DNA from 4 places in the Pseudoalteromonas sp. G5_S1_14_S5 genome. Region 4 is predicted to be linked to each of the others. Evidence: predicted binding sites of a transcription regulator. Region 4 holds the regulator's gene; each other region holds the start of a gene.
What was found. The regulator FNR, encoded in region 4, switches genes on or off when oxygen is low (the NO sensors DNR and NnrR bind a similar motif). The targets are predictions, from matches to a motif close to TTGATCTAGATCAA.

Region 1 (2,205 bases), on a different contig from region 4:
TACCATTTAAGCGAGAATCTGAGGCAATATACTCGAAACAATCCCAGCCAATTTCACCTTTTCCTAAAGAATGGTGTCTATCAACTCGGCTCGCGAACTCAGCCTTTGAATCATTGATGTGCATTGCTCTGAGATAGTGCATACCTACGATGCGGTCGAACTCAGCAAAAGTGTGCTCGCAAGCCTCTTTTGTTCTTAGGTCATAGCCCGCTGTAAAGGTATGACAAGTATCCAAACATACACCAACACGCGATTTATCTTCCACCTGATCAATGATCTCAGCGAGATGCTCGAACTTCCAGCCTAAGTTAGTGCCTTGACCTGAAGTGTTCTCAATCACCGCAATCACATCAGGAACCGCTTGATGAGCGAGGTTGATCGACTCAGCGATCTTAGCCAAGCATTCACTTTCTGAGATTTTCTTTAAATGACTCCCAGGATGAAAATTTAGTAGCGTTAGACCAAGCTGATTACAACGCTCCATTTCGTCAATAAAGGCAGCGCGCGATTTCTCTAGCTTTTCTTCTTCTGGTGCGCCGAGGTTAATCAAGTAGGAGTCGTGAGGAAGAATGTGCTCCGCTGAAAAGCCTAACATCTTACAGTTGGCTTTGAAGGCGCTAATGGTTTTGGCTTCTAACGGCTTTGCTGCCCATTGTCTTTGGTTTTTAATAAACAGTGCGAACGCATTAGCACCTATCTCTCGAGCTCTCATTGGAGCCTGATCAACACCACCAGCGGCCGACACATGAGCACCAATAAACTTAATATTTGTTTCAGGTTTTGACGATGAAATTTTGTTTGTCATTAAATCACTTCACACTTTCAGAATGCATCATAAATAAAGGGCCCTATCGATTACCGCTCAATAAAAGCGCAACAAATGTGGTAAATTTACAACAAATTTAACCGTTAAATATTTTTTATGCTTTACAATATTTTGTAATCAGATTGTTTTAAAAGGTTTTATTGATTTACCTCAAAATAGTTACCTTTTAAAAACATGGTTTTTGGTTGTTTTTTGACTTAAGTCAACATTAACCTCACAGGTATTAGGTATATATTAACCCAGCTCAATAAAAATCGAAAGTTAACACCATAATCAAACCACATTCAGTGGACTAGGAGATAGTTATGATCCAAGGTATTCAAATTACTAAAGCAGCAAACGACGACCTACTAAACTCAATCTGGCTACTAGACAGCGAAAAGAATGAAGCTCGTTGTGTTGCAGCTACTGCTGGTTTCGAAGCTGACCAAGTTATCCCAGCTGCAGACCTAGGTGAATACGAGAGCCGTGAAGTTGCTATCGAAAAAGCACCACGTATCGAAGGTGGTCAACACCTGAACGTTAACGTTCTTAAGCGTGAAACACTAGAAGACGCAGTTGCTCACCCAGAGAACTACCCACAGCTAACTATCCGTGTATCGGGTTATGCTGTACGTTTCAACTCTCTAACAACTGAACAGCAACGTGACGTTATCGCACGTACGTTCACTGAGTCCCTATAATCTCAGAACTAGAGTGTTAAAGATTTAAAAAGCTTGCTCAGAAATGGCCAAGCTTTTTTCGTTTTTATGCTGCTCACATTTATCTATACACTGATTATGGCGCATTTCGTTGAGAAGGATCTTTAGTGAAGGCTTTTGCTAACGTCGTTGGATCCACCTTATCTCTCTGTAACGCTGCACCTTGCGCCCACCACATCAACTGATGGAAAGTTCGGTTCATATATTCATCCCATTGAGCTTGCTCTGACTCTTGGGCAATACACCCCTCTTCATCAAAGACCTCTTGTGCTTTAGGTAGATGAATCATCGCAGAAACCGGCAAACAACCGAGTTCAGATAAGAAGGTACGCATCGAAACCGACGCTCTTGCCCCGCCCCACTGCCCCGCAGAATACGTCACAATCGCACTCGGCTTATACGAAAATAGCGAGCTACCAAAATGATTAAGAATATTGGCCAATGCCGGGCTCATTGAATGATTGTACTCTGGGCTTACCATCACGTAGCCATCAGCTTTGGCAATCTTCTCCGCTAACTCAGCAAGATGTGCAGGTACTTTGGATCGATGGTAAGAAAATTCAGGTTTAAACACCTCGCCAAAGTCGTAATCCAGTGGGTCGATAATCTCAACCGTATGCTCAGAGTGTTTATCCGTTAGTAGTTTTGCACACGCCTTACTGACTCTCATTCCTAATC
Region 2 (2,205 bases), on a different contig from region 4:
ACATCATCACCTGGCATTACTTTGGTACCCATTTCTGGGATTTTGCCATTAATAGTAACTCGACCTGCATCAATCAGTTTGTCGGCTTCGCGGCGTGAGCAAAAACCTGTTTCACTGATGTATTTGTTAAGGCGTTTAGCTTGGTGTTCTTGTGACATGATATTCTCTTAGCATTTCACAACGGAAATATAGGGAAACAAAAAAGCAACTACAGAGCAGTTGCTTTACGTTTGAATTCGTTAACTGACAACAATTTTAGCATTTGGTTTGAGTCTAGGCACTAAATATCGATCTTGGGGTGAAAGCTTTATCCAGAATCTCAATGATCAGTTAGTACGTTTCTGATGACGTTCTCTGTTTTCTAACTTTTTCTCGTTGCTCTTTCTGAGCATGACATACACAGCTCCGGTACCACCGTGAAATTGCTGTGCTGAGTGTACACATTGTACATCGTTGATCTGAGTCAGCCAGTTAGTCAGGTAGCTTTTCATCATCGCTGGTGGATTTGAACGTTCTCCTTTCCCATGAACGATAATGACAGTGCGAACATCCATTCTTAAGCATTGGCGTAAAAATGACAGCACTTCGTTGCGAGCATCTTTCAGCGTTTTTCTATGGAGATCGAGTTTCGCCTGAATGGGATACTTACCAAGGCGCAGTTTTTTATATACGCCTTCCTGAACACCATCCTTCTTATAAGCAATAACGTCGTCTGGCTTAACCATCGGAGAATAATCGAGTGATAGGTAATCTTTCTCATCATCAGAGAGCCACATAGCAGCTTCACGTTTAGCAAGCTGAGACTCTGTAACGCGATGTACTTTCTGGTGTTCTGCGGTGTCATGGTCGATACGTTTAACATCGCCCATCATTTGTTGGAATAGATCTAAATCGTCATCATGAGACATAGTGTGTATCTCAAGTTGGGAATAATAGAGTAAGTATACCTAAGTTGGGGTAGGGTTTAAAAATGAAAAAAACCGGAGGAGACAAGAGAAGTCAGCTCCGGTGCAAAGCGTTTTCATATTTACCTGTAGTAATGAGGCTTTAGGCAAATGATTCAAGCTGAGCGACTCTAGTGAGGAGATTTGTCTGTCATAACTTTGTAGATGAAGAAGCCTCCATAAAACATCATGAGACCCAGAGCCCCGAAGATTACTATCATTGAAGATAGTCCCACTGCATTACCAAATAGGAGATCTAGCCAAAAGTCCATGTGTATACCTCAAAGTTATATGACATGGGTTAGTGTATTAATTGGCATTCTCAATTCACTGATCTGGATCAATCCTGTTGCATAAGTTAAATACTTGTTGGTAACTATGTGTTTTTCGTCACATTGAGCTTGTTATTGTATGTCTTTTGCTCGAACGATTCAAAATCGCAATAAATATCATAAAAAGTCCTTGCGGATAAACTCAGAATCCGTATTATACGCTCCATCGACAGGCAATGAGCCAGTTAGATTTCTCGGTGAATAGCGCAGCTTGGTAGCGCATCTGGTTTGGGACCAGAGGGTCGGGGGTTCGAATCCCTCTTCACCGACCATATTAAAGAAAGCCGTAGCAGAGATGCTACGGCTTTTTCGCATTTGAATGTTCTGTTTCGGAGCTAATGGGTGGGGGTGGTACGCCAGTCCGATGAAATGCCAGTCCAATCGAATTCCTCTTCACTGACCACTTTTAGAAAGCCTGCTCAATGAGCAGGCTTTGGTCGTTTGGGGATGTTGGAAATAGGATTAAAACCCAGGCAGGGTTCGTCTGATGTTTTAAAATAAGCTCTTCACCGATTACACATTGAAGAAAGCCGTAGCACTTTTTGTAATAGAAAGGGCTACAGCCAAAATGAACCAGTGAATATCGCCGGAATGTCTGCGATAGATGTGGCAGTTATTCATTTAATCATTAAAGGAATGAAACGTGGTATGTGGTCGCCTGGTGACCCTAATGCGATGCAAAACCCAATCATTGCTCGTTATTCTGAAGCGAGCACTGACATGCTTTAAATAACCGAGTAAGCAGCAAAATAGGGCTATGCGGAAAATGGATCTTACCCGTAGCCCTGTTTTCTATCTGCCAGTAAGCTGATTATTTGACGTCACAAGTAATGTCTTTGATCGGTGTCTCTGAAGTAACAAAACAAACATAAGCTTCTGCTGGGTTATTTGGGCCTATTCGAATGTAACCCGCCTTTACCTCGTCTTCA
Region 3 (2,205 bases), on a different contig from region 4:
TACCTCGACGGAAGTAGATAGACTTAGGTAGTTTGTGCCACAACATGTTTTCAGCTCGCTTCGCTACAGTTTTCTTGTTGATAAGGTGCTTAGGACCTACGTTCTCAGAGATAGAGTTACCCCCCCATGAACCACAACCTAGAGTTAGAGAAGGTGCAACGTTGAAGTTGTACAGGTCACCGATACCACCGTGAGTAGTCGGGATGTTAATTAGGATACGAGCAGTCTTCATCTTATCACCGAAGTAACGGATACGGTCTGCGTTTGTATCTTGGTTAGTGTAGAGACCAGATGTGTGGCCGATACCACCGATTTCAACCATAGTTTCTGCTTGAGCAACAGCGTCTTCGAAGTCGTCTGCACGAAATAGACCTAGAGTTGGAGATAGTTTCTCGTGAGCGAACTCATCATCGTAAGAAACTTTACCAAGACCTTCACCAACAAGTACTTTTGTATCAGCAGGAACTTTAACACCGGCCATTTCAGCGATTGCTGGAGCAGGTTGACCTACGATTTTCGCGTTTAGGTTGCCGTCGATGAGGAGTACTTTACGTACTTTGTCAGCGTCAGCTTTAGATAGAACGTGCGCTTTGTGAGAAGCGAAACGCTCTTTAACTTCTTCATATACATTGCTAACAACGATTGCAGCTTGCTCAGAAGCACATACAACGCCATTATCGAATGTTTTAGACATTAGGATAGATGCTACAGCACGTTTGATGTCAGCTGTTTCATCGATAACTATCGGCACGTTACCAGCACCAACACCGATTGCAGGCTTACCAGAAGAGTACGCTGCTTTAACCATACCTGGACCACCAGTTGCAAGGATAAGTGCGATACCGTCATGCTTCATAAGCGCGTTAGAAAGCTCTACAGATGGTTGGTCGATCCAACCGATGATGTCTTTTGGAGCACCCGCTGCTACCGCTGCGTCTAGAACCAGTTTAGCTGCGTCGTTAGTAGAGTTCTTTGCACGTGGGTGTGGCGAGAAGATGATGCCGTTACGTGTTTTAAGAGAGATTAGAGATTTGAAGATTGCTGTAGAAGTTGGGTTCGTTGTTGGAACGATACCACAGATGATACCTACAGGCTCAGCGATAGTCATTGTGCCTAGGTTGTCATCTTCTTCTAGGACGCCACATGTTTTTTCGTCTTTGTATTTGTTGTAGATAAATTCAGAAGCAAAATGGTTCTTGATAACTTTATCTTCAACAATACCCATTCCAGATTCAGCAACTGCTTGTTGTGCTAATGGGATACGAGCGTGGTTCGCTGCAAGAGAAGCTGCGCGGAAGATTGCATCAACTTTCTCTTGAGAGAATGTAGCAAACTCTTCTTGTGCTGCTTTAACGCGAGCTACTAGAGCATCAAGTTCCGCTAAGTTATTTACAGGCATGGTGGATCTCCTAAAATAATAAATATTAAAAACTTTTTATTAAATTCGCTGTTTGCCCTAAACTCTTTAAAACAGCGTTCTTAGTAAATTGCTTTCAGGGCTGAGTATATTATTTCAGTGTGTGAAAAAAATTGACCCAGATCAGTTACTCCAAAAGAATTACCCACCCTGTGGTAAGGCAATCGAAAAGAAACCATAAAATTATGATTTATATGAATTTAAATCACACTTTGCTACAGGACAAAAAACAAGAAATCATATAATTATTTTTTACTTTGTATCATAAACTGTAAAAAATTTTCATTTTCAACCAATTCACTTATATGTATACGGCTAAAAATGTGCCACTGAGAGTATATACATACCGTTGCAACGAGCTAGAAGCTGTCATAATTTTTATTAAAAGCGTGCGTGATATAACATTCCGTTCAAATTAAGTTGCAACTATAAACACAAGAAAACCCCTTGTAACAATAATATTACAGATACGACACTCAATTAGTTTTTCTAAAAAATAGCCCCCTGTTCAGGTTAGTTTTTTTCATTCGCTCTCATTGAATTTGTCCCTTACATTACGCACTCTGACCGAGGTCAGATCAGACCCACTATCCTACTTTACGTTACTTGGAGATCGCTCCCATGCAAGGTTTAGAACTCGCAATCTTTATGCAATTCTTCCTTGGGCTTGTTGCAGCCGTAAACCCAATCGGCATCATGCCTGTGTTTGTTTCTCTTACTGCTCATATGCCGCCAGAAGATAGAAACAGGACCGCCTTTCAGGCCAATATTGCCGTTGCTGTTATCTT
Region 4 (2,205 bases):
GTGTATCGCTGTTGGTATATTTCTCTGGGCGGTGAAGAGCGAACAGTTTGAAGACCTGGAGCGTCAAGGTCACAACATTTTGTTTGACGAAGACGAAAAAGCTCATGATCACTCTGACAGCAAGCCTGTGAAGAGTGTCAAAGCTAGTAATGAATCCCCAACCAACCTAGATAAAAAGAACGATGACGCCTGATTGGATCGGAGCCTTTTTTGTCGGACTGATCGGCGCGGGCCACTGCATGGGAATGTGTGGTGGTATTGCGTCGCTCCTTTCAATCGGCAATACCAAACCTTCCCCGGTTACCCCTCTACTTTACAACCTTGGTCGACTACTCAGCTATGCCGTTATTGGTGGTATGATCGGCGGTGCAATCTCTTCAATCGGTCAACTTAGCGATTTCAACGCGCTACTTAATTGGCTTCGTTTGTTCGCTGCCATCTTTATGATCATTTTGGGCCTGTATATGGGTAAGTGGTGGTTTGGCTTGCTGTTCTTTGAGAAGGTCGGTCAGAAGCTGTGGCGTTATATTTCACCAGTCGGTAAGTCTTTCCTCCCACTCAAGCATCCAAGCCACGCTCTGCCGTTTGGTTTCATTTGGGGGTGGCTACCGTGTGGTATGGTCTACTCTATGCTGACCTGGGCGGCTGTGTCAGGCAGTTGGTATAATGGAGCTGGAATTATGCTCGCATTTGGCTTGGGAACGCTTCCCGCAATGCTGACGGTTGGTATGGGCGCTAATTTCCTCAAGAAATTGCAACAAGCTGACATATTTCGTCAACTCGGCGCGATTTTAATCCTGATTTACGGTTTCTACACTGGATATACGGCGCTGCTGCTCATTACTTATACCGTATAACCATTCTTTAAATCTGGTTTTTTTACTACCTAACTGGATAAAGGAATGCTAAAATATTGATGTCTATCAAATAGTGAAAGATTGTTATGATTTCTGAAAAGCCTGTAACGAAACGTGTCCAATCTGGTGGCTGTGCGATCCATTGCCATGATTGTAGTATTAGCCAACTTTGTATTCCGTTCACTTTGAATGAATCTGAACTTGATCAACTTGATCATATCATTGAGAGAAAAAAGCCTATTCAAAAAGGTCAAGAGTTATTTAAAGCTGGTGACGAGCTTAAATCTCTCTACGCTATTCGCTCTGGAACGATCAAGAGCTACACGATTACCGAACAAGGTGACGAGCAGATTACTGCATTCCATCTAGCGGGCGATCTTGTCGGCTTTGATGCGATTACTGGTGACCTACACCCTAGTTTCGCACAAGCGCTAGAAACTTCTATGGTATGTGAAATCCCATACGAGATTCTTGATGACCTGTCAGGGAAAATGCCTAAGCTGCGTCAGCAAATTATGCGCCTAATGAGTAACGAGATTAAAGGCGACCAAGAAATGATTCTGCTTCTTTCCAAGAAGAATGCGGAAGAGCGCCTTGCTGCATTCCTTTATAATCTCTCAACTCGTTTCTCTCAACGTGGTTTCAGCCCACGTGAGTTCCGCTTAACGATGACTCGTGGCGATATTGGTAACTACCTAGGTTTAACGGTTGAAACTATTAGCCGTCTTTTAGGTCGTTTCCAGAAAGCAGACATCCTAAGCGTTAAAGGCAAATATATCACTATCGAAGATCACGATGCGCTGATGGAACTTGCTGGCGTTTCAAAAGAATAGTCTAGATATCAATGATGTAGTTCAATAATGAGCTACATCATGTTTCTCCCTTAAAACCTCTTTTATTTCTCTTAATCTCTCCATAACTACGCTACATTATTTATATGTTCGGTCTGAAAAGTAGGCTTAGTTATGAGTATCTATAACAAAATTTTAGTTGTCGCAGACATTAATCATGATGAGCAACCCGCTCTAGTTCGTGCTATCCAACTTGCTAAGAAAAGCACCTCAACGAGCCATATCACTTTCTTTTTGTCTATCTACGATTTCTCGTATGAAATGACATCTATGCTTTCTGTCGATGAAAGAGATGCAATGCGCAAAGGCGTTATCCATCAGCGTGAAATCTGGATGAATAAAGTTGCACAGCCTTACCTAGATGATTCTATTGAATTTAATGTTCAAGTGGTTTGGCATAACCGCCCTTACGAGGCCATCATTGCCGAAGTTTATAGCGGTGGTCACGATATTTTGATTAAGGGTACACGCAAGCACGATACTTTGGAATCAGTTAT

Region 1: the regulator FNR is predicted to act here: its motif matches at 1,019-1,032, upstream of grcA (autonomous glycyl radical cofactor GrcA).
Region 2: the regulator FNR is predicted to act here: its motif matches at 1,275-1,288, upstream of ACTRWI_RS11955 (DUF3149 domain-containing protein).
Region 3: the regulator FNR is predicted to act here: its motif matches at 1,531-1,544, upstream of adhE (bifunctional acetaldehyde-CoA/alcohol dehydrogenase).

What each region holds. Positions count from the first base shown of each region.
Region 1 covers NZ_JBQKUM010000006.1:83,036-85,240, reverse strand. Annotated here, with positions in the region: gene nfo (deoxyribonuclease IV) at 1-805, opposite strand, end outside; gene grcA (autonomous glycyl radical cofactor GrcA) at 1,132-1,509, shown strand; gene ACTRWI_RS03345 (NADPH-dependent FMN reductase) at 1,604-2,205, opposite strand, start outside.
Region 2 covers NZ_JBQKUM010000035.1:1,006-3,210, forward strand. Annotated here, with positions in the region: gene rluF (23S rRNA pseudouridine(2604) synthase RluF) at 1-158, opposite strand, end outside; gene smrA (DNA endonuclease SmrA) at 327-908, opposite strand; gene ACTRWI_RS11955 (DUF3149 domain-containing protein) at 1,076-1,216, opposite strand; tRNA gene ACTRWI_RS11960 (tRNA-Pro) at 1,472-1,548, shown strand; gene ACTRWI_RS11965 (hypothetical protein) at 1,868-2,005, shown strand; gene ACTRWI_RS11970 (hypothetical protein) at 2,088-2,205, opposite strand, start outside.
Region 3 covers NZ_JBQKUM010000040.1:3,067-5,271, forward strand. Annotated here, with positions in the region: gene adhE (bifunctional acetaldehyde-CoA/alcohol dehydrogenase) at 1-1,399, opposite strand, end outside; gene ACTRWI_RS13070 (YchE family NAAT transporter) at 2,039-2,205, shown strand, end outside.
Region 4 covers NZ_JBQKUM010000032.1:42,200-44,404, reverse strand. Annotated here, with positions in the region: gene ccoS (cbb3-type cytochrome oxidase assembly protein CcoS) at 1-193, shown strand, start outside; gene ACTRWI_RS11465 (sulfite exporter TauE/SafE family protein) at 183-857, shown strand; gene fnr (fumarate/nitrate reduction transcriptional regulator Fnr) at 944-1,690, shown strand; gene uspE (universal stress protein UspE) at 1,823-2,205, shown strand, end outside.